One region of the Rossellomorea sp. H136 genome, then DNA from elsewhere that is predicted to be linked to it. Evidence: riboswitches for the same ligand, from Rfam matches in the RefSeq annotation. Region 1 holds a riboswitch; the other holds the start of a gene.
The links. Region 1 has a riboswitch for FMN ahead of ribD (bifunctional diaminohydroxyphosphoribosylaminopyrimidine deaminase/5-amino-6-(5-phosphoribosylamino)uracil reductase RibD). Riboswitches for the same ligand answer to the same signal wherever they lie in the genome.
Positions count from the first base shown of each region.

Region 2: linked by a shared signal. The riboswitch ahead of ACYH0O_RS15800 (ECF transporter S component) and the one ahead of ribD (bifunctional diaminohydroxyphosphoribosylaminopyrimidine deaminase/5-amino-6-(5-phosphoribosylamino)uracil reductase RibD) in region 1 are both predicted to bind FMN.

Region 1 is NZ_CM166371.1:2,859,929-2,871,784, forward strand. It holds gene ACYH0O_RS14475 (DNA ligase D) at 1-1,259, shown strand, start outside; gene dapF (diaminopimelate epimerase) at 1,312-2,307, opposite strand; gene ACYH0O_RS14485 (hypothetical protein) at 2,491-2,787, shown strand; gene ACYH0O_RS14490 (hypothetical protein) at 2,788-3,132, opposite strand; gene ACYH0O_RS14495 (hypothetical protein) at 3,313-3,636, opposite strand; gene ACYH0O_RS14500 (NCS2 family permease) at 3,926-5,215, opposite strand; gene ribH (6,7-dimethyl-8-ribityllumazine synthase) at 5,504-5,974, opposite strand; gene ACYH0O_RS14510 (bifunctional 3,4-dihydroxy-2-butanone-4-phosphate synthase/GTP cyclohydrolase II) at 5,987-7,180, opposite strand; gene ribE (riboflavin synthase) at 7,198-7,854, opposite strand; gene ribD (bifunctional diaminohydroxyphosphoribosylaminopyrimidine deaminase/5-amino-6-(5-phosphoribosylamino)uracil reductase RibD) at 7,879-8,946, opposite strand; FMN riboswitch at 9,140-9,283, opposite strand; gene ACYH0O_RS14525 (hypothetical protein) at 9,598-10,866, opposite strand; gene ACYH0O_RS14530 (hypothetical protein) at 11,206-11,388, shown strand; gene ACYH0O_RS14535 (hypothetical protein) at 11,385-11,597, shown strand.
Region 2 is NZ_CM166371.1:3,079,761-3,091,616, forward strand. It holds gene ACYH0O_RS15755 (manganese catalase family protein) at 1-157, shown strand, start outside; gene ACYH0O_RS15760 (DUF2663 family protein) at 259-699, opposite strand; gene ACYH0O_RS15765 (glycosyltransferase family 4 protein) at 829-1,974, opposite strand; gene ACYH0O_RS15770 (phosphatase PAP2 family protein) at 2,024-2,551, opposite strand; gene ACYH0O_RS15775 (LysM peptidoglycan-binding domain-containing protein) at 2,693-3,382, opposite strand; gene ACYH0O_RS15780 (CPBP family intramembrane glutamic endopeptidase) at 3,375-3,974, opposite strand; gene ACYH0O_RS15785 (RecQ family ATP-dependent DNA helicase) at 3,984-5,450, opposite strand; gene ACYH0O_RS15790 (YpbB family protein) at 5,428-6,498, opposite strand; gene ACYH0O_RS15795 (ferredoxin) at 6,722-6,970, shown strand; gene ACYH0O_RS15800 (ECF transporter S component) at 7,073-7,642, opposite strand; FMN riboswitch at 7,797-7,930, opposite strand; gene ACYH0O_RS15805 (peptidoglycan DD-metalloendopeptidase family protein) at 8,045-8,956, opposite strand; gene ACYH0O_RS15810 (hypothetical protein) at 9,394-10,632, opposite strand; gene sigX (RNA polymerase sigma factor SigX) at 10,604-11,158, opposite strand; gene ACYH0O_RS15820 (ATP-binding protein) at 11,432-11,856, opposite strand, start outside.

The DNA of each region.
Region 1 (11,856 bases):
GTACGAGCTGGGTAAAAACCAAGAATTGGAAACACTGTCATTGTTTCATCACTGCGCTGGATGAAACGAACGATTACTTTCACATTGGCGTCTTCGATAACGAAAAGATTATGCCTATTGGCTTGTTTCACTTTGGTCTTTCACCTGAAGAGAAAAGAACATTAAAAGCAATGATTAAAAAGAATAGTATGAAGAATGAACATTCCCTTTATTACATAGACCCGGCTATAACTGTGGAAATTTCATATTTGAATTGGTATGAGGGGCAACTGAGAGAACCACATTTTCATCGATTTCTATTTTCCATCCCTCCAGAATCCTGCACAATGGAGCAATTCAAGTTGGACGAAGCATCCCTTCCGCGTGGGGTTGAAATCACTCATCCAGATAAGGAATTGTTTCAGAGAGTCTCAATGACTAAGCTTGATTACGTTCGGTATCTTCGGAAGATGTCCGTTGCTATTTTGCCTTTTCTGAAGGATAGACCATTGACTTGTATTCGGTTTCCACACGGGCTCTTTGGTGAATCCTTTTATCAAAAAAATACGCCTGATTACGCCCCTTCATTTATTGAAACTTACAAGGAGGACAACATCGACTATACGCTATGCAATAACTTGGAGACATTGATTTGGCTTGGAAATCAGCTTGCATTGGAATTTCACATTCCTTTCCAAAGGACGGATACATCTGTCACTGAAGTGGTCTTTGATTTAGATCCACCAGGCAGGGATCAATTCTCCCTGGCGGTTAAAGCTGCTTCCATTATGAAAGAACTATTCGACCGACTCAACCTGCATAGTTTTGTGAAAACGTCGGGGAATAAGGGACTGCAAGTGTATATTCCCATACCACCGGGATACACATGGAAGGACACCGGCTTGTTTACTGAGTTCATCGCACACTACCTTGTTACCAATTATCCTGAGGATTTTACGATCGAGCGTTTAAAAAAGAACCGAAAAGGCAGGTTATATGTGGACTACATTCAGCATGGAGAAGGAAAAACCATCATTGCGCCTTATTCCTTAAGGGGGAATGAAGATGCTTTAGTCGCGACTCCACTCTGGTGGTATGAAGTAAATGAGGACCTTCATCCAGAACACTTTACAATAGATGTTGTTTTGCAGAGGTTCCAGAAGATGGGTTGTCCCTTTACTAAATTCGAATGGGTAAAAGACCTCCAGCCATTTGATAACGTGATTCAATTTTTGAAACAGCAATCCAACAACAAAAAAAAGAGTGCCCCAAAAGCTTAGCTTTTTAGGACCCTCTCGCCTGATCTTACACAAGCTCAGGTTTTTTATTCGTTCAGGCACTCATAAATACTTTACTATCAACAATTGATTTGGCATGGTTTTGAAGCAGTTCGTACGTCCCTTCTTCAGTGAAATCCTGTCTGGAAATCTCACGATAATCCTCAGGATGTGTGATAGACAATTCAAACTGGGCCTGGTAGAGATATGTTGCATTCCCGATCAACTCCATATTGTATTGCCCTTCATCTAAGTGATTCACCACGACACGTACTTTTCCACCATTATTATATACATCTATTTCCTTGCCAAATTCATTCTGATTGAGTAAGCATGTCACAAGACTGGAAGCAGACATAGCCGTTCCACAAGCATTTGTAAAGCCTACTCCTCTTTCGAAGGTACGAACATAAATCGCGCCTTTTTCTAATGGATGAACAAAACTTATATTGACTCCATCCGGAAAGAGATTATTGGGACCATTTACTGTTTCAGCAATCGTCTTCTGTTCATTCGAAAGAATATGTTCTGTACTTACAACACTAATTAGATGAGGATTTGGGACCGCCAGTGCAGTAAACGATAATCGATCTGAAATTTCTGGAATCATCTCGTTCACTAACGCCTCACGATCCATATTCATCGGCAATTTATCCAATTCAAATAATACAGGAGAAATTTCAACATTATACGTCGGTATATTTTCATAGATAGCCTCTTGAGCTGAAACACGCAGATCTGCTTTCATCGTCTGAATCATAATCTTCGTTTTGTCGAGAAGCTCACACACATAGCGACCTACACAACGAAGTCCATTCCCGCACATGGATGCTTCAGATCCATCTGCATTGAACACCCTCATTTGAGCATCGCAATGTTCACTTGACAACACAAATAGGATTCCATCCGCTCCAATACCCGACTTTCGATCACAAAGTGCAATGGCAAGATTTTGCCTTGCTTCTTCAGTGAATTCGTATCCATTTGTCATTTCATCAATCAGTAAAAAGTCATTTCCTGAGCCATGACATTTAATTAGATTCAAGTTCATCGTGAATCCCTCCACGCTAATTTACTAGTAAACTATTCTTAATAGTCTTAGCTTGCCACAAACAAGCTCTTTTCGCAATCATTCACCCTATATTAATTAAAATAATCCTCCTGGTGTGACTTGTAGAAAACTTATTAGTTGAATTTCTTCGGCCATTTAGAGACAATGAGATGGGTGATGATCATGAAGGATGAGTATACTTTTCGGTTTCAAGTTCAAGAGGTAGCAGAAGCGTGTGACGAATTCCATTCCCGGGATGTGATTGTATTGACCCATATTCTGAATGACAAAAAAGACCTTTTACATGAAGGTCTCTTTCGTGTGCGTTTCAATCAAATCGGCATTTATCCTTTTCCTAAAGATGTATCCCGACAAATATCTTCTAAGCACCTCCAACGATTACTTCTAATTGAATTGAAGAGGTATATAAAGCCCCAAAGAAAATATCTGACTCCAGGGGAATATAAACCTGTTTGGTAACTAACTGATCTCTGCTATTTCATGATGTAAGAGGTCTCTTATCCATTTACATGATGTTTGATAGTATTCCATCACATCTCCTTTGTTTAACTTCAGTTCGGCCATTTTTATTTCGATTGCTGTCCAGTCAGCTTTTTCAAACAAAATAACCAGCTCCAGAATGTCTTTGAACTCGTTTGAGGCACCCGTTAATGCATTACAGATTTCATCATTCAAAGGTAATTCATTCAGAATTACTTCAATTGGCATAGAAAATATCGTTTCCATTAATGAAAACATATCCGTAAGGAAATAGCTCGACTTCATTGAACCGCGATTGTGCTTCTCTGCCGGCAACTTACACATTTTTGCCCTCGTTAAAGATAATGTAATAACTTCGTTTTCTAATTGCTTCCTTTTACCAACCTGTTCCCTGACAGCTAAAACATAAATCCATCGTTTAATTTCCAGAAGACCCAATAGAACAATAATAGAATGAATTTTATGCTTAGGTCGGTAAGATGGTGAATTGATTAATTTTAAAAGTTAATACGACAAAGAAAGATCCTGTTCAATCAATCGACTAATCACAACAATGTTCGGTTCCGTCATTTCCAGGCTTTGAATAATTGAATAATAGGAATGAAAATATGTAGGTACATCATGGGTAGGAATGCTTTTTGGTTTACTAAAGAAATACCCTTGAAAGAAATGGTATCCATTTCCCCTTGCTTCTTCATATTGTTCCTCTGTCTCTACTTTTTCTGCCAGGAGCTTGTACCCAAGCAAATTAGCGAAAACTTCAATAGTTCCCCGGTTAGTGTCCGTTGTATGAAGAAAATCAACCTTTACATAATCCGCAATTTTCATTAATTTTTAGTAGTTAGGATCCGATTCATTATAGACAAAATCGTCTAAAGCGATTTTATAACCAACTCCTTTAACTCTAAGCAAACCTTCAGGATTTCAGGACTTGGAATTACATTTTCCAAAATCTCCACGACAATTCCCTTGGGATTCAAGTAGGTAGGGACTCTATCCCTTAATAGATTTTCTGTGAAATTGATGAAGCATGGCTTACAAAAAAACTCAAGCAGACAGGTCATCATTACGATTTCAATCGTAATGATGAGCAAATCCACTTGAGTTGTTTACCGCATTAATGAATCGAATGAACAAAAAAGTTCATAAGGAACAATGCAGCAATGATATATAGAGGAAAAGATACTTCTCTCGCTTTACCTGTAGCCAATTTTAAAATTGGATAAAGAATAAAACCGATGGCAATTCCATCTGCGATACTGTACGTAAATGGAATCATCGCAATGATAAAAATGGCTGGAAATGCCTCTGTTAAATCACGAAGATCCATATGTCGTATATTTTGAATCATTAAGCCGCCAATGATAATGAGAATTGGGGCGATAGCATGATCTGGAATCCACTTTAAATACGGAATAAACAACACAGATCCCAAGAATAATACTCCAGTAGTCAAACTCGTTAATCCCGTACGACCACCTGCTGTCATGGCTGCAGCACTTTCTACAGTTGAAACCGTCGGACTCGTTCCGAAGAATCCTGATGTAAAGGCAGAAAATGCATTCGCCTGGAACGCTTTAGAGTATTTGTGAGGTTGATCGATCATATCCGTATGTCCATGAACTAGACCGATGTTTTCAAATACCAGCACCATCGTGACAGAAAAAACCGCTATCCAAAACGGAATCTCCAAAATGGCACTAAAGGATATTTGACCGAAAACCTGACTGTATTCACTTAATTGGAAAGAACTGGACTGAATCGATGGTTCGATTCCAAAGATGAATCCCAGCATGGTTCCAAATGCAATACTCCATAAAAATTGACCTTTTACATTTCGAACAAACAAAAATATCGTCACCAGGAAAGTCAGCACAGTGGCCAACACCTTTAATTCCCCAAAATCACCAATCATGATGATGGCGCTCTCTCCTCTTTGGATGAGTCCGCCTTTTTCAAGACCGATAAACATTAAAAACATCCCTAATCCTACAGTGATGGCTTCTTTTAATGTTTTGGGTATGGCTTCAGATAATACTTTTGAAAGCTTTGTAAATGCAATGATCATAAAGAGTATTCCTGAAATCACTACAACAGCTAAAGCTTCCTGCCACGTTAAGCCGGATGATTTTACGAGTGTAAACGTAAACATCGCATTAATTCCCATGCCTGGAACCAGAAGGATTGGTGCATTTGCCCAAAAGGCCATCACCAAACACCCAACGAAGGAGGCAAGAATGGTTGCCATAACCGCTCCTTCAAATGGAATTCCAGCTTCAGAAAGAATTAAAGCATTCACAGCGATGATGTACACAATCGTGAAATAACCGATTGCTCCAGCCATCATCTCCTGCTTCATCGTGGTACCGTGATTCTTTAACTGAAAAATACCTCCACGTGCTTTCATATTATAATCTTCCTATAAAACTGCCCTCTCCCTACCCGCTCCTCCCATAATAAGGGGAGCCACAAAATACTATTCTAGCAAAAGGTCTGACGTTTGCCAACATGTATTTTAGTGGGTACAGGTGGCAGGTTTTTTTTTCTCCATCAGGAAACCGGCCGAAAAGGGAAAAAATCCTTCGTCTTTTGTGAAAAATCCAGCCGTTTTACAAATTCATCCATATATTCCTCAGGTCCGTCCCTCGTAAAAAGCCAAGCCTCCCAAAAAGGAGGCTTGGCTTGTTGAAAATTTTTACTTATCTATCTCACGAATCAAATTGGCCATTTCAATGGCCGATACCGCTGCTTCCCATCCTTTGTTTCCTGCTTTTGTGCCGGCTCTTTCGATGGCCTGCTCGATTGTGTCTGTCGTTAAGACACCAAAGATGACGGGTACCTCTTCCTGTAGGCTTAAATTGGCCACTCCTTTTGCAACCTCTCCGCTTACGTATTCAAAATGAGCGGTTGCTCCGCGGATGACCGTTCCCAGTGTAACAACGGCATCATAGTTCCCTGAACGGGCAAGTTTTTTGGCAATCATAGGAATTTCAAATGCACCTGGAACCCAAGTGACAGAAACATTTCCTTCTTCAACCCCGTGGCGCTTTAATGCATCTTCCGCCCCACCCAGAAGCTTAGATGTGATGAACTCATTGAAACGTGAAACGACAATGGCAACCCTTAATCCTGATCCGACTAAATTACCTTCATAAATTGTTTTCATTGTATTTTCCTCCTAAAATTTAAGTAAATGTCCCAGCTTTGCATGCTTTGTTTTTAAATACTTCTCATTTTCGAATTTCGCCGGCATTTGGATCGGCACTCGATCTGCGATTTCTAATCCGTACCCGTTGATTCCGGCGATTTTTCTAGGATTATTGGTTAGTAGACGCATCTTTGTTATGCCTAAATCTCTCAGTATCTGTGCTCCGATTCCATATTCCCTCAAATCATCACCAAAGCCCAGTTTTTGATTAGCTTCAACGGTGTCATAGCCTTCTTCCTGGAGCTTATAGGCCTTCAATTTGTTGATTAAACCAATCCCACGGCCTTCTTGTCTCATATAAAGCAGTACACCTTTTCCATGCTCTTCAATTTGAGTCAGTGCTGTGGCAAGCTGCGGTCCACAATCACAGCGATTGGACCCGAATACATCTCCCGTTAAACATTCAGAGTGAACACGGACCAGTACATCTTCATCCTCGGACCACTCGCCTTTCACAAGTGCGATATGCTCTTTTCCTGTAAGGTTTTCTGTGTAAGCAACCGCCTTGAAGTTTCCGAATTCGGTTGGAAGTTCAATTTCCACTTCTCTCGTCACAAGCTTTTCTTTTTTGCGTCTGTATCTGATCAAATCTTCAATGGAGATGATCTTAAGATCCCATTTATCAGCCAGTTTCATTAATTCAGGTACTCTTGCCATCGTGCCATCTTCATTCATGATTTCACAAATGACGCCTGATGGTTGTCCCCCTGACAGAACGGCCAAATCGATGGCGGCTTCTGTATGTCCTGCCCGTTTTAGTACTCCGCCTTTTTTGGCGACAAGGGGAAATACGTGACCGGGTCTTTTAAAGTCCTCGGGCATTGAGACCGGGTTCAATAATTCCTGTATGGTGGTCGATCGCTCAAATGCACTAATTCCAGTAGTTGCGGATTTATGATCGACAGAAATCGTAAAGGCCGTGCCATGAGGATCCGTATTTGACATCGTCATGGGCGCAAGCTTTAGTTTTTGTGCAAGCTCCTCTGTTATCGGGGCACAAATCAACCCTCTTCCTTCTTTAGCCATAAAATTAATGACTTCTGGAGTCGCTTTATCTGTAAGGGCAATAAAGTCTCCCTCATTCTCACGGTTTTCGTCATCAACAACGATGACGACTTTACCTGCTTGTAAATCTTCCAGAGCTTCTTCAATCTTATTAAACATGGGGCAACCCCTCCCTATTAGTCAGCGAAACCATTTTGAGATAAAAAATCATAGCTGATGCTGCTTGATTTGCTCTTAGACTGTTCCTTTGCTTCATAGAAGCGATGAAAATATTTCGCCATTACGTCACATTCAATATTGACATGATCCCCTACTTTCTTCTCACCAAGAACCGTGTCTCCTCTCGTTTGTGGAATCAACGAGATCGTAATGGTATTATTTTTCACACCAAACACAGTAAGGGAAGTGCCGTCTATTGCGACAGAGCCCTTCAAAATAAATAAATGGCTCTGATTACCCGGAATGGAAATGTCCATATACCAGGCATTTTCAACTTTCTCTACTCTAACAATCGTCCCTACTCCATCGACATGCCCGTTAACGAAATGGCCACCAAAACGACCATTTGCAGCCATCGCCCTCTCCAGGTTCACTTTAGAACCATGGGACAGGTTTCTGAGCGTTGTGCCTTCAAAGGTTTCAGGCATAACGTCCACTTGAAATTGCCTGGAGCTGAATGAAGTGACGGTTAAACAAACACCATTCACACTGATGCTATCTCCAATATGAACGTCTTCCAGAATGCGGTCCGCTATTATCGTCAGTTCCATGGATGAGGAGGATTTTTTCATGCGTTCAATTGAACCGATTTCTTCAATGATTCCAGTAAACATCCTCTTTCCTCCTTTCAAAAAAGGTTAACTCTCAGGCATAGCAACAATTTTAATGTCCTTTCCTAATCGTTCTAGACTCTTAATCTCCATTTCAAGACCTTCTGCAATGGTCGGGAGACCTTCCCCTCCAAAACTGGTGAAGGCAGAGCTTCCGCCTACAAGCTTGGGAGACATGTACATAACCAATTCCTGAAAGGCTTTTCCCATTAAAAAGGAGGAATGGATAGTAGATCCACCTTCTACATAAAGGGATCCGATATTACGGGCACCCAGTTCTTTTAATACTGTGTGAATGTCTATCCTTTCCTCTGAAAGGGTGATGATTTCACAGCCTGATTCCATATAGGGCTTCTTCTGTTCTTCATTGACAGAACTGCCCGTGAAGATGAGCGTCCTGCTTTCCGAGTCTTCCACTACATGGGAATGGAGAGGTGTTCGTAAAAAAGTATCTAATATAATTCGAATGGGGTTTTTTCCACCTTGGGGCAAACGGGTGGTAAGGTGTGGGTTGTCCTGAATAACGGTATTTACTCCAACTAATATCGCGTCATGCCGGTGACGATCATAGTGGACATCTGTGCGTGAAGCTTCTGACGTAATCCATTTGCTATCTCCTGAAGCTGAAGCTGTTTTCCCGTCTAATGTAACAGCTGTCTTAAGGGTTACATAAGGCGTGCCGTATTGAATGAAATGGAAAAAGTGCTTATTTAGTTCGAGGGCTTCTTCTTCAAGCTCTCCAACCATTACTTCAATGCCTGCATTCCTCAACTGTTGAATTCCTCTCCCCGCGACAAGGGGATTTGGATCTGTGCTGGCAATATGGACCCGCCTCACCCCGCTTGAAATCAACAGTTGTGAACAGGGAGGTGTTTTTCCGTAATGAGAACAGGGTTCCAGTGTGACATATACGTCACTTCCCTTCGCTTTGTCTCCTGCCATCATTATGGCATGAACCTCTGCGTGACCTTCTCCCGCTTTGAGGTGCGCACCCATCCCCACGACTTCTCCATTTTTTACCACAACCGCTCCAACGGCAGGATTTGGTGATGTTTGACCTTGAGTGGTCTTTGCCATAGAGAGGGCAAGCTTCATATATTGTAAATCGTTCAAACGTTTTACCTCCCTTCTTTTTTCACTATTATTCAAAAACATAATAAACCCCAAGTAAGTTTTTACTTGGGGGAAGTTGGCATGACTGAATAAAGTATTCACATGATTTCTTTTTTGGGAAACATAATCCCCATAAAATTGATAGACTTCTCTCGTCTGCATCAAGTAAATACTGCCGTTCCTTCTCCCATCCAGACTATCACTGTCGGCTTTGGAATTTCACCAAATCCACCGTCTAATTTTCATTAGCCGGGTCACGGACTAAAAGCATGCGCTCATCACCGCCGGTAGGGAATTTCACCCTGCCCCGAAGGATTACCTATTCGATTATTTTAGATTATCCTTGTTATAACCCTGTTCTGTCAAGCATTCTGCTGAACACTTTCGGTTATAGTCAGATTAAATATGAACGTTGTTGACCATTTACGTCAACAAATCGTCAACAATCATTACACAGTATTCCCTGCTTACTTTTGAACATTTATATAAGTAGGGATAAATGTAAAAATAAATTATACAAGTTATGAATTTCTTAGTAACTATGGATTAATTATTAGGATCGGATATAAAAATTATCTATAATATTTTTGCGTTTTTCTTATTTTGATCTGGTCAAGTATCATCCATGTAAATTTATACCGTGATTATAATTGTGACTCCTATACTAATTAAAGTAGCAATTAATGTCCAAGTTGCAATTTTAATTATAAAATTCTCTTTTCCTACAGCATACAATATTTTAATATGTTCTAGACACTGTGAATATATAGTATCATATTTAGTCGTATACTCATTTTCGAGAAAATCTATCTTTATTTTGTCACCACCATAAAAAGCTTTCCACTCCAACTCCTTACTTTTATTAAGTATGCCTTGATTTTCATGAAGCTTGTTATCATTGATAGCTCGTATTCTATTTACTAGCCACTTATAATCTTTTGAAGAGATATTACTCTTCATTTCATTAAAATACTTATTCATTTTTATATTTAACTCTTTAAGCTCTATTTTATCGAATAAAAAATAATAAAAGTTCATTCTGTAATTACTTAATAGGTCTATAAATGATATTGGTGAATAGGAGGTCCCTGAAAAATACAGCTCCATATCAATTCCATCTTCTTCAGTTAAGTCAACTATTATATGTTGTTCACCATCTCTGATTTCATAAGTGGTCCCTAAAAAGATATTTCTTAATTCTTCTTTTGAATACATACCTTTAGGATAATTAACTACCATTAATGAAGGTAATTTATATTTCACTCCATAGTTTAATTTTGCTACTTCCATAAGTTTTGACTGGATTGCCCATTTTACAAGTTCATTAAATTGTCTTTGCACATTATCAAAATATATGTTATTTTTATTTCTCTTTAATTCGTACCAGCCAATAAAACTTTTATTTAAAAGGTATCTTTTATTATCTTTAATAAAATCAAGTAGCATTGTATTATCCATAATTTTTTTAAAATGAATTGTATATTGAATTACTGCCTGATTGTTATTAACTTGTGTAAATAATATTGATATTTCTTTTATATATTTATCATTTAGAAATTCAATTTCTGCTAATCTAGATGTTCCTATACCTGTATATTGAAGGTTAAAATAATTTAAATTCTTGAGCTTTTTGGACTTATAATATAGTTTCACTAAGTACTTTTCTTTATTTAAATAACTAAAGTTTTTAACAAGCTTATTCATAAGTCTGTTATCGTAAGTATCAAAGTACAAACATTCCCATGTTCTTCTATTTTCTTCTTTTTTGCTATAACCTTCAACTTCACTTAAATATTTTTGATACTCATTACTATTTTCAATTATATCAATTAGCTCATTGATATAATCTTTTCTTTTTTTAATCCACCTAATTTTGTTTATAACCCCAACAATATTATACATATTCTTGCAAATTCCCCCCTTCAAATTAAATTATATAACCAATTGCCCATTATCGGGATTAAATTAATCACGTGAAAATTTTACCATAAAATTATTATATTTTTTGGAAAGAGATTTATAAAGCCTACAATATTAAATAACGAATATCCAAGGAAGATTCCATTAACATTGGTAATACTAAAAATTACAAGTATCTATATAGTTAAAATCAATTACGAGTCTCTTACTTATTTACCTCCTTTACAAAATTCAATTTGTTTTCTTCCACTTTCATATGTCCTAAGCAGTCTCATCTAAGATCATTAAAATAGAGCAGCATTATATAAGGGAGTGAAAAAGATGGATGACATTACATTATTAACAGTCAAATCACACTTAGGTGATGTAAAAAAGAAAGTGTTAAGCATTGGATTAATGACTGATGATGAAAAATCTACTAAAGATGACTTCTGGAATGCTGTTGTGGGTGTTGTAGATGATATTGAAATACTCGATGAAGTACTTAGGTTGAAGAAAAAATGATTTACACTGTTGAGTTAAGGGTGAGAGTGGAAGGAACAGGAGTAATTCAGTTTAATGAATTTAGAGGTAAACATAAGTTAGAGGAACGCATACAGAAATGGATATATGATGAGCGTAAGCAATATGGATATAGAGATATGGTCATTGAGAAAGTAACGGTGAACAATGAGGATATAACTAAAAAGATAGCCCCTACTCGTAGAGAATAAGGGATTTCCAGTTGAACCATTAGGGTGATGGTGGAATCATATTATGTTTCAACATTGATAATTATATTCACAATAAAAATAATACCCTCTCCATTAAGAAGAGGGCATTAAGGAAAGCCTATGAAGGTTTGTACTAGGTGATATATATCATTCTTTACCGATTTCAGGCAGATTATTCTACACGAACATATTTTTCGCATTAATTATGAGGGAGTTATTTTATCTTCTAATTCCTTGATTTTTTGTTCGTAATTCATTT
Region 2 (11,856 bases), 220 kb from region 1:
AAGGGCTACCTATCAGTGGATCATAAATATGAGTGACGATCCTGATTTGAATGATGGTTTGCGGTTTTTAAGGGAGCGTGAAATCGTCCACTCCCAACGCTTCCGTGAAGCAGTCGAAATTCTTAAGGATGAAAGAGATAAAAAGGTATTCTTTTAATGCATGAAAACTTGGCTCATTTCTTTGTGAAAAAAGAAATGGGCCCTTTCTTTTTACTAATTTATAAATATGGGCTCTATATTAAGTACTTACATTTGCTCTCACTTACTTCCATGAAATAAATTAATATCCCATTCTTTTTTCATTTTTTCATACACATGATGCCTTTTTTTCCACGCTTCCTCTTTCCATAAATCTTTACTTCGATCGATGACTTCACACCTTAATGCATGATACTCTTTTTCCTTTTTCTCCTTTTTCTCATATAAGATTCTTGTAGCACCGAAAAGCCCGACAAGAAGCATTGTTATAAATAGATGAAAAGAGTTAGATACAAATACAGAAAACATCGCTGCAAAAGAGTAAGAATATGGTCCAAGCACAAATTTCGTCACATAATAGAGAAAAATGAAGGAAGCAAACATGCTTGCCCATAAGGTATAGAGGTGTACCGCTTTGGCTTTATCAAATTTTTGTTTTTTGTCTATTAAATTATGTAGCATTTGTCCAGTGGCTTGATCTGTCCATTCTCCAAAGTTCATTCCCACCCACTCCTTTCCTTCCCTTATAGTTTATGAACTTGTCCATAAAGATAGAATAGTTGAATAAAAAAAGGACCTCTTTCGGATCCTTTACACACACATCTATCAGGAAGGCGGGTTAATGTTTCTTCACCCTGACATCTGATTCCGATTGCGAAGAAAACTAACTTCATGAAATTCCGTTATGAGTTGATCAAAGATGCAATCCCAGGATTGTTTTTCAGCCATTTGAAGAGCATTTCTTTTCATTTCATTTAGGAGATTTTCATTTAATATCTCTTCAATATGGTGAATAAACGAAGAATATTGATGAGCTTTCGCCATCCTTCCGGTTTGGTTATGCTCTACGATGTTCGTCACACCGCCTTTATCAGACACTACCGCTGGCAAACCTGATGCAAATGCTTCTAATACTACATTTCCAAACGTTTCTGAAGCAGATGGGAAGACGAATAGGTCAGAGGATGCATACACTTCCGCTAATTCGTTTCCTGTTACATAACCCGTAAAGAGTACATCTTCTTTTTTGGTTTTTTCCATAAGTTCATTCCTCATCGGTCCATCGCCCACGATAACCCATTGAACTTGATCTTTTAATGTATGAGGAAGGTATTTAATCGTCTTTTCGAGTGTGTCCAAGTCCTTTTCAGGAGCTAAACGCCCCACATAAAGCAGAGTGTATTTCTTGTTTTTAATAAATTTTCTCCTTAGTTCAGGACTGCGCTTTTCAGGAGAATAGGTTTGACAATCCACTCCCCTGCTCCATATGGATAAGTCGGCAAAACCTTGGTTTTCTAAATGAAGTTTCGTTTCAATTGAGGGGACAAAAATCCGATCTGCCTGTGAATAAAACCATTTCATGTATTTCCATAATAATGGTGCCACCCACATCATTTTGTAATAGTTCAAATACAGATCAAAATGGGTGTGGTAAGAGGCAACCAAGGGGATATTCATTTTCTTTGCCCCGCGGATCCCGTAAAGTCCCATTGTAAGAGGTGTGGTTACATGAATCAGTGTAGGTGAAAAATCTTTCAATTGCCTTTCAATCGTTTTCGGGTTGGCAATAGCGGTTCTGCATTCAGGATAGAAGAAAAAAGGAAAACTTGTAAAGGAATGTACATTTGGATATGACTCTTTTTTCTCTTGAAGATCAGGAACAAATACTTTGTACTCAATTCCCCTTTTCTCATAGTGATTCGTCAATCTTTTTAACGTTCTTGCGACCCCGTTCACTTGAGGATAGTAAGTATCCGAAAATAATGCCACTCTCATGTACACTTCCCCCTTTTTGATTGCCATTCAATTCGTATATTCTTTACATTTATCTTATAAACAAAAGGACCATTAAAGTCGTAAAAAATGCAAGAAATGCCCCTGCCAATACATCTGAAGGATAATGGACTCCGAGCAACACTCTGGAATATCCAACCAACCAACTTAAAGGAAAAAGGATAAGCATTGTACTTGGATACTGAATCATAAAAGGAATCGTAATGGAAAAAATAGCAGTCGAATGACCAGACGGAAATGAATGATCTTTAAATTCATACCCGTGTACCATTGCATCAGGTAAGGTTAAATAGGGTCGGATTCGTTTAACCAATTTCTTGATGACCGTCATGATAATATGACTGATACATAACGTTAACATGGCGGCCATTACCGTTCTTTTCATTTGTGGATAATATTGAGTTAAGAAAAACAGGATCAGGACGGAGGCTACAGTAAACCTCGCTCCACCAAGATGAGTAACATAGCCGAAGAATGAACGATACAGCTGTTTGCTTCCATTGATTCTGTAAAACAACAAATCATCTACCTTGCGAAAGCGCGTAAGCATTCTGTCCATGAAACCAACCCCTTTTCTATAGTGCTGTCACCTCCATTATATTTTCGGTTTGTAATGCTTCTTATAAATGAATGTAAATTTAATTGAAAATTTTTGTAAAAAAAATAACACCCACCCCAAATTTCCTTGGGGGAGTGCCTATTATTGATCCAATGGGATTTCCAATATTTGTCCCGACTGGATTTCATTATTGTGAATATTATTCCATTCCTTAATTCGTTCAACCCCTGATTGGGAATTGTAGTATTTCATAGCAATCCTGTAAAGGGTTTCCTGGGGTGCGACCGTGTGATATACGATCTTATATGCTGGCTGTTCTTCCACAGGTTCTTCATTTACCTCTTCTTTCGGCTTTTCCTCTGCTGATTCTTGTTCAGGTGATGGAGAAGCCGGTTCAGTAGATGCTGGTTGTTCCTTTCCAGTCATTGAGGCAGCATCTTCATTCAAAGATTCTTCTTTTTTGTCAATTACAGCTGCCTCTTCTTCTATGGAACCAGCCTCTCCAAGGCTCTCCTCATTACCATTATCGGATTGGTCGTAGCGAACTTCTTCCACATCGTCCACATCTTCTGACATGACCACCAGGGGACCATTCCTGCTATCGAAATACGAATAAATGCTAAAAACCGTCAAGGGCAAAAGAATAAAAAATAAGAGCAGCATACTGATCAATGGATATTTCATTCTCCATTTGTTTTTCTTCTTTTTCTCTCTATGTACCTCACTTCTCGCTGGAAGAGGCTCTCTTTTATTTAATGGTGCTTTCTCTGGGGCTCGTTCAATCTTTTGTTTTAATCTCGCTGCTTGATCTCGATATGGGTCTTTACTCATGAGACATCCCTTCTTTACTTCCTTGTCTCCCTTTCTTACGCATATGTATACCTAGTAAGAAATCGATGACAAAGTGCATGATGATTGTTACCAATAAATTCTCTGTTTGTTCATAAATGAAACCGATCCAAAAGCTAAGCAGTACAATATTGACAATTAAAAACCAGTGAGCCCAGTATCTGAAATGAATCAGAGCAAATATAATACTTGAAATGATTAAGCCAAAGTGAAATTGCAACACGCCCCTGAATAATATTTCTTCACTAATACTAATGAAAAATGCAAGCAGTGCAATTTCACCAATGCTTCTATCCGTAAATATCCGTGCATTCACCCCACCATCGTCATAGTATTTACTGGGTAAAAGCTTCATCAATACGATGTCGATGATCACGATCATCACACCGCTTGTTAATCCAATGGTCAAAATAGTCGGGGAAATGTAAAACTGTTTCCCAAAACCAGACCACGTGTCAAATAAAAATATACCTAATCCTAATGCTATCGTTAATAGTAAAAATTGAGTGAAATACAAATGAAATGTTAACTGGTTCTTAGAAAGTTGTTGAATGACTTCCCCTTGTTTATGCATGAATACCACTTATCCTAATAATAATTTTTCCAATCTTTTTTCCCATCTTGTTTCAATCTGGTTTTGAATGTCCGTTGGCCGATACTTGAAATCATTAAGGGAATAACCGCATTGATCACAACAGAAGCTATTCTCCTGTTGAAGCACTTCATCAAAATAATGAAGGAGCTTCTCTCTTCTACAGAAATCAAACTGTAACCACTCGATCATGGAGAGTAATTTGTCCTTCTTGTATTGTAATCGATTGTTTCGAATTTGTTTCATTTTTTCTATTAATCTATCATGATTAATAGGCTGCCCTTGAGTCAGCTCATCTGAATAGTGCGTAAGAAATCGATATTGAATCTCCGACAGTTGCAACTGATCGATTATCTCTTTTTCCTGACCCTGTCTGCTTTCCTTTACATATCTCTGTATTTGTATATCTTCAGGTAATTCACTTTGAATTAGCTGCAGAGGGATCGAAAGGTCTTGTTCAGAGTATAACACGACAGAGACACTGCTTTCCCCATCTCGTCCCGCTCTTCCGACTTCTTGTGAGAAAGCTTCAATGTTTGAAGAGAAATGAAAATGAATGACAAATCGAATATTTTCCTTATTTACACCCATACCAAATGCAGAGGTGGCACAGATGATTTTTAACTTATTGGAAAGGAATTGTTGTTGGATCAATATCCTATCCTCTTGTTCCATTCCCCCATGATAGTGAGCAACACCTGATACTCCATTTTCCCCAAGCCATAAAGAAACGTCTTCTGCCATGCGTTTACTTGAGAAATAGATAATACCCGGCCCACCCCATGTTGTCACATACTCTAAAAGCTTATCCAGTTTATCACTATGATCCGTGACTTTCTCAACGAACAGACCGATATTTTCCCGATTAATTGAATAGACTATTTCCACAGCACCTTCCATTTTGAGCACTCGTTTAATGTCTATCCTCACTTCATCAGTGGCAGTCGCCGTTAATGCCAAGGTTGTCGGGTTGCCAATCTTCTTTTTTAGCTCCCCCAATTTTAAGTAATCAGGTCTGAAGTCAGGACCCCACTGAGATATACAATGTGCTTCATCAATAACAAATAATGAAATGTGTAAAGTTTGTAGTAAGGGAATAATAGTCGGACTCATTAACAATTCCGGTGATATGAAAATAAATTTATAAACGTGTAATTGCTCAAGGGCGGCTCTTCTTTCCATATAAGGTAAAAACGAATTCAGTGCGATCACACGTTTTTCACCCATTACTTTCATCTGCTCCACTTGATCCTGCATTAAAGACAGAAGTGGAGAAACGATTAATACTTGTCCTTTCATTAGATACCCGGCTAATTGATAGCAAAGGGACTTACCGGTTCCTGTCGGAAGCATTGCCAACGTATCCCGTTGATTTATAACAGATTGAATGATCTCCTCCTGGCCTTCTCGGAAGGAAGAATAGCCAAATCTCTCTTTAAGCTCTTGTTGCAGATTCACGGTTCTCACCTGCCTTCGCAATCGCTACTCTAATTTGAAAATAAGATAAATGAGGAATCTTCTCTTTTATCGGTTTTAGCCTTTTAGTTTGAGCGTCATTCATAACTAAAAGCACATTCTCATATTCCACTTGAGAAATGAACGGATCTATTGCAAATTCTTTCTGAGTTAAGATTAGTTCAATCACATGATCTTCAATGGTATTTATCTTTAAATCACGTATACGTGCAATTTCTTCGATTGAATGGCCCCTTTGATACAACTCATATGTTTTGCTTGTTGAAATGGTCAGATTTTGCAGCTGATCACTTTTTAAGCTAATTGAATATAATAAGGGATAAGTTGAAGGTTCTCTTTCTAATTCAGATAGTATACCGTGTATTAAATTAAGAAACTGAAAGCGAAATTCTTCTTCATGCATTTTCAATTTTTCAGCAACTTGTAATTCTGTACATCCATAATCCTTGTATCCCGTTAAGCGGAATACGAGAATGTCTGGATTTAAGGTTTGCGATAGACTGCTTAACAGGCTATACAGCTCTTTATGCAAATCAGAAGACAACTTTTCAATATTAGAGTGTGCTCGTAAACAGCTCTTTACCCATTTTTGTATGTTTTTGTTACGTTGAACAGGAAAATAGAACGTTTCCTGCTGTTTCCCGTTTGAAAGAACCTGAACAAGGAGGCTTAATCTTTTCCAAAACAGAAACGTTTGATCACCATAGACGAGACCGTTCATATTTGATGGAAAGGAGTCACCCTGAAAACCTTTTTTGACAGAATCAGTACCATCAGTGGTCACAATCACCTTCCCACTTTCGTCGACAATGATATACCCCAATTTCTCTAATTCCTTTACCTTCTGATCAAAGTATGCTCTTTTAAGCTTAGGTAAAGAGAGGAAAAATGGCTGCAAATAAAAGATATGAGCATCCTGGATCGACTGAGAAGATTTTTTTCCTTTTAAGATATGAAAAACAGAGTAAATCGATCGCTCTCCATTTATTTGCAAGAAACAATATAAAATCACATAATTAAGATAGGTCAAATCTCTACTCCTTAACATGTAGGTTATTGTCAAATATTGTACCATGAATTTGTTGTTTAACCATGTTTTGTTTTTCATATATCGGATAAAAATAAAAAGAAACCACCTAACTATTGAAAAGTTATACAATCCTCTATAAAATAAACATTAAGTGATTTTTCACAAACTTACATTGTGTATAATGATGAATTATATAGAATTATTTACTCGGGAGGTTTTTTCTTTGCCAAAATATACGATCGTTGACAAGGATACATGCATTGCATGTGGAGCGTGTGGGGCTGCTGCTCCAGATATTTACGACTATGATGATGAAGGTATTGCATTTGTAACATTAGACGATAACCAGGGGACGGTCGAAGTTCCTGACGTATTAGAAGATGATATGATTGATGCATTCGAAGGTTGTCCTACAGACTCCATTAAAGTAGCTGACGAACCATTCGACGGGGATTCACTTAAATTCGAATAGTAGTTCCGGAGCTAAGGGGAATTTCCCCTTAGCTTTTTTTTTGGCTGATGACATAAAAAAACCCCTCAAATGTCATTGAGGGATTTATCATTTATATTTGCACTATGCCGCTTTCTTTAGGGCTGTCTGTCTTGCCAACCAGCCTTGAAGACGAACAAATAGTAAGATGAAGACTGATGTTACAAGGATTCCTTTTAAAATGTTGAAAGGAACAATTCCTGTAATGATAATCTCAGCAGGAAGCTCAAAATTCATGAAGTATTTATATGCGGGAAGGAATACAAAATAATTAAGAATTCCCATACTGATACTCATGACCACAGTTCCTGTGATAAGTCCGATCAACAAACCTTTTTTAGATTGTAAACGTGTATAAATATAATATGTCGGAAGAATCAAAAGCACTCCCGCCATAAAATTTGCAACATGGCCTATCGGAACGCCGGTATCGCTTCCTGTCATGATGTAATCAATCACGTTCTTGAATAATTCAACTAATATTCCTGCAAGAGGACCTAATGTCACTGTCGCAATCAATGCAGGCACATCACTGAAATCTACCATTAAAAACTTTGGAAATGGTGGAATCGGGAAGTTAAAAAGCATTAACACATAGGATATGGCACTTAACATACCAACCGTTACAAACGTGCGTGTATTCATTTTTCTCATAAATCTCTCTCCTTTAGGAGATTCATCTCATATCGAAGATAGCTTAAGCCAAAGGTAGCATTAAAAAACTCCTAGATACGTATATCTAGGAGAATGATAAGGCATACCCTAATAAACGTTCAGCTTCCCATTTTCTAAACGTTCTGGCATAAACCTTCATCTTCTCCCATCCAGACTATACTGTCGGCTTTGGATTCGCACCAAATCCTGCCCCTGAAGGCTCGCGGGCTAAGAGACAGATGTCTCATCACCGCCGGTAGGGAATTTCACCCTGCCCCGAAGACGAATCTTTATTTTTTTATACATTTTCATTATACATAATGACGAGGGTTATGTGAAGGAAAACAGTTCGAATTCGAAATATTTTTGTTTACTCATGGTATATTCAGGTTTACGCTTCCATTATTGTATGTTTAATACTTGTTGAGGATATATAGGTGTCTTAAGATCCAGGCCATTCCAAGCCACCAAGTCATTCACATCAACTCCTTGTGCGACTGAAATGGAGTATAAGGTGTCCCCTTGTTTCACTACATACCCACCCCCGTCTGGTTGAGGAATGGCCAACGATTGATTAACTACCAAATGGGTTTCAACTAAACCATTGGCACTCTTAATTTCTTCTACAGATATATTGTATTGTTGAGAAATCCCCCAGAGGGTTTCTCCCTTATGTACGACATGATTTACCATGTTTTCATTATTATGATCTTGTTTCGTACTTACATCATGGGTGATATCAGCTGTTCCAGAAACACCCACTGCCTGATAGGGATCCCTCTCCTGAGCAAACACAAGCTGCCCGACCTCACCTTGTCCAAATACCATATAGGGATCGATTGCATTTTCCTTATCAATCGTCCATTCACCCCTGTGCACCTCAAAATGCAGGTGAGCTCCTGTCGATCTGCCTGTATTTCCTAAATTTCCAAGCTGTTGACCTTGGCCCACTTCTTGATTTTCTTCAACAAGCCGGCTCTCAAGATGAGCATAAACGGTTTCATATCCATTTTCATGCCTTATGAATACCACATGTCCGTAACTTGGAGATAGATATGATCTAATTACCTTACCTTTTGAAACAGAATAAACAGGAGATCCTATGTCTCCACCTATGTCCATTCCTTTATGAGTACCAGACCTTGTCCCATACGAATCCGTTATCATCCCTTCAACAGGAAATGTCCAGGATACCGTTTCCTGCGTGATCTTATTCGTCTCTGCTTTCGCTATCTTTCCTGTAAAGAACATAATGCTCACACACAATGCTAACAGGAATACGATTAAAAGCCTTCTTACATAATCTAAAATCATGCTTGTCCTCCTTACCCATTTAACGCAATACCTTATTTCTTCCCTACTGAAGCCTCACGTCCACTACCTTTTCATCTATTTACCCATTCTTACCTTCTCACCATCATTTCATGCACTCCCCACTATATGTAGACCCTCCATTCAATATTCACAAGTGAATGAGATAATTTTCCTTTGAGTAGTTTGTCTAAGTTTGAGATAAATATACACCCAAAAGCGGAGGCGGCTCGTTCAGCACCGACAAGCATAAGATGAATTGGCCTGGAAGGCGTTCTTTGCCTTCTTGGCCAATTTAGCTTATGACCTCGAGGGGCTAGCCGCCGGAGCTGGATGATAGGAAATGTGGAGACGTCTGGTCAGGCCCGACAAGCATGCCCTTCACACAAAAAAAAGACCCGAAACGGATTCCTTTCCCGCTTCCAGTCTTTCTGTGATAACTAATTTTCGATTGTTTTCTTATTCGGGCTGATAGGAGTCTCAATGGGTTCGTTGAACATGAATCCATTCCAGCTTTCCTGTTTAATGTTTTCAAATTGAACTCTTTCATACCCGGAGCTTTTGCTTGTCAGTAAAATACCTTCAATCATTTCCATGGCTGTTTCATTGTCTAATGTTTCTATGTCCAGTTCATTTAAGAAATTGATGGTTAGATATTCATCTGATACCGTTACACTGATATTGATATTTTTCGGAATCACACTTTGAAAAAGGCTCGTTTCCGAGCTTTTCATTGCCTGAATGGACTCTTTGACATTTCCTCTATTTATATTATCCGGTACGAGGAAGCGTTCCCTTCCATTTGGCGAGTAAAGGTAATAGGCAGTATGAGCATCTTTATTAAGGTCGATTTTCGAGAATTCCCCGGTGGAGCTGAATTCCGGAACTGAGCCGTCTTGTTCTTGAAGAACCACTTCATTTAACCCCTTATGCTGAAATGAGTATAATAGAGTATGGTAAAAAGCATATTCCACTGCACTACCGCCACTATATGAATGCTCAGGATCCAAAGTGAATATGACTTTGTTTTCACCCAATGTAAATTTGCCTTTTAAAGGGAGAAAGTCTTCCATCCCCCACTCACCTTCAGGCAACTCACCTGCAATTTCTTCATGACGGGTCAACCAGCCTTCTTCCCCTTCTGCCGGTCGATCAACAATTGAAATAGGAACAGGTACCGCTTCCGTTGAAACGAGTCCATAAGAATAGTAGTCCTTCCCCTCTAAGTCTTCTTCGTATAAAGATAATCTTTCTGCCGTAGATGGTTGAAGGTCTTTTTCAGTCTCAGCCATACTAAACTCGTTATTATCCTTATCGGCTGTAATTTGGTCTTTATCGGTGTCATGTATCATTTCTGATTTATCATCTGATTTCGCCAAGGAATCTTGTGCTGAATTCGTTGCTGACTCCCCACCTGAAGATTCCGTTGATTTCATTTCAGACTTTTCCATACTATTTTCATTGAATTGATTTAATACGGTTGGAGCAAGCATGACCATGATGAAAATGGCTGCCAGCGCTGCGACTGTTGGAATAAAACGGTTAAAAGCAAAAAACGTCTTTTTGTTCTGACGTTCTATTTTTGCATATATCGATTGAGGAGTTCGATCATCTTTGATTGGAGGAAGCTTCTTGACGAGTTCCTCTATATCACGATCTTTCCATTCTGACTGTTTCAATGTCTCTTTCCTCCTTTGGTAGCCGTTGATTCATTTCAATTCTTAACCACTTTATGGCTCTATGCTGAGTCGTTTTCACTTTACTTTCAGACCAGCCCAGGACTTCAGACGTTTCAACAATTGAAAGTTCTTGTAAGTAACGCATAATAATGACCATCCGAAAATCCGTCGAACAGTTTTTCAAACATTCGTACAATACCTGAACTTCTTCCTTCGCAACAGTAATTTCTTCCGGGAGTGCCCCATCGTCTGTCACATCATTCCGGCTCCAATCGAATTTATCCAATATCCGATGCTTCCAGTTCTTCTGTTTTCTAAAATGATCTATGGCTACATTTTTCGCAATCGAAAAAAGCCACGTTTTTTCAGAGCTTTTACCTTCAAAACGCTCATGCGATTTAAGCACCCGGATATATACTTCCTGCACCAGATCTTCAGCCTGTTGCTTATTCTGTACCATGTATATAAGGAATTGAAAGACGTCCTGATGATACTCAGTGTATAATTTCTCAAAAACGGAGTCCACTTGCTTCCCTCCCCGTCAATTTATTAGTCGTTTTTTCTGTAAAAAAGTTACACACTATCAATATAGTATTTTTCTGGTCAAAAGGAAAGACTTATATTTAATATAGGTTTTACCTCAAATTCACTTCAAATAAAAAGTCAACAAGGTACTTATCCCCTGTTGACTTCTCATCATTTTTTCAACATCATTTTCTACTCGCAGAGAAAAAATAAAGAATGTTTCCCATGTAACAAGAAAAATCGTCAAGTTTCTATGGATATCATCGATTCTTGGCTAAATGGGAAGAAAGAAAGTGAAGGTTGTCCCTTGATCGACTTTACTTTGTACTTGGATATGACCTTTATGGGACTCAATAATGTTCTTTGCGATCGCGAGCCCCAGACCAGTACCGGACTTCCCTCTTGTTCTTGCTTTATCCGCTTTATAAAAACGCTCGAATACGAAAGGAAGATCTTCTTCAGGAATCCCGGAACCCGTGTCTTTTACGTGGAATAAATAACCGCCCTTGCTTTCCGTCAGGGAAACCGTTACTTCTCCACCTGTAGGAGTATGTCTTAAAGCATTATCAATAAGATTGGTTAATACTTGTTCAATTCGGTCCGGATCCATGTGAATTTCATTTTTGATTCCTACGTCACTTTCAAAGTAAACGGATACCTTTTTTTCTTTGGCCAGTCCAATAAATTTATTCGTCACCC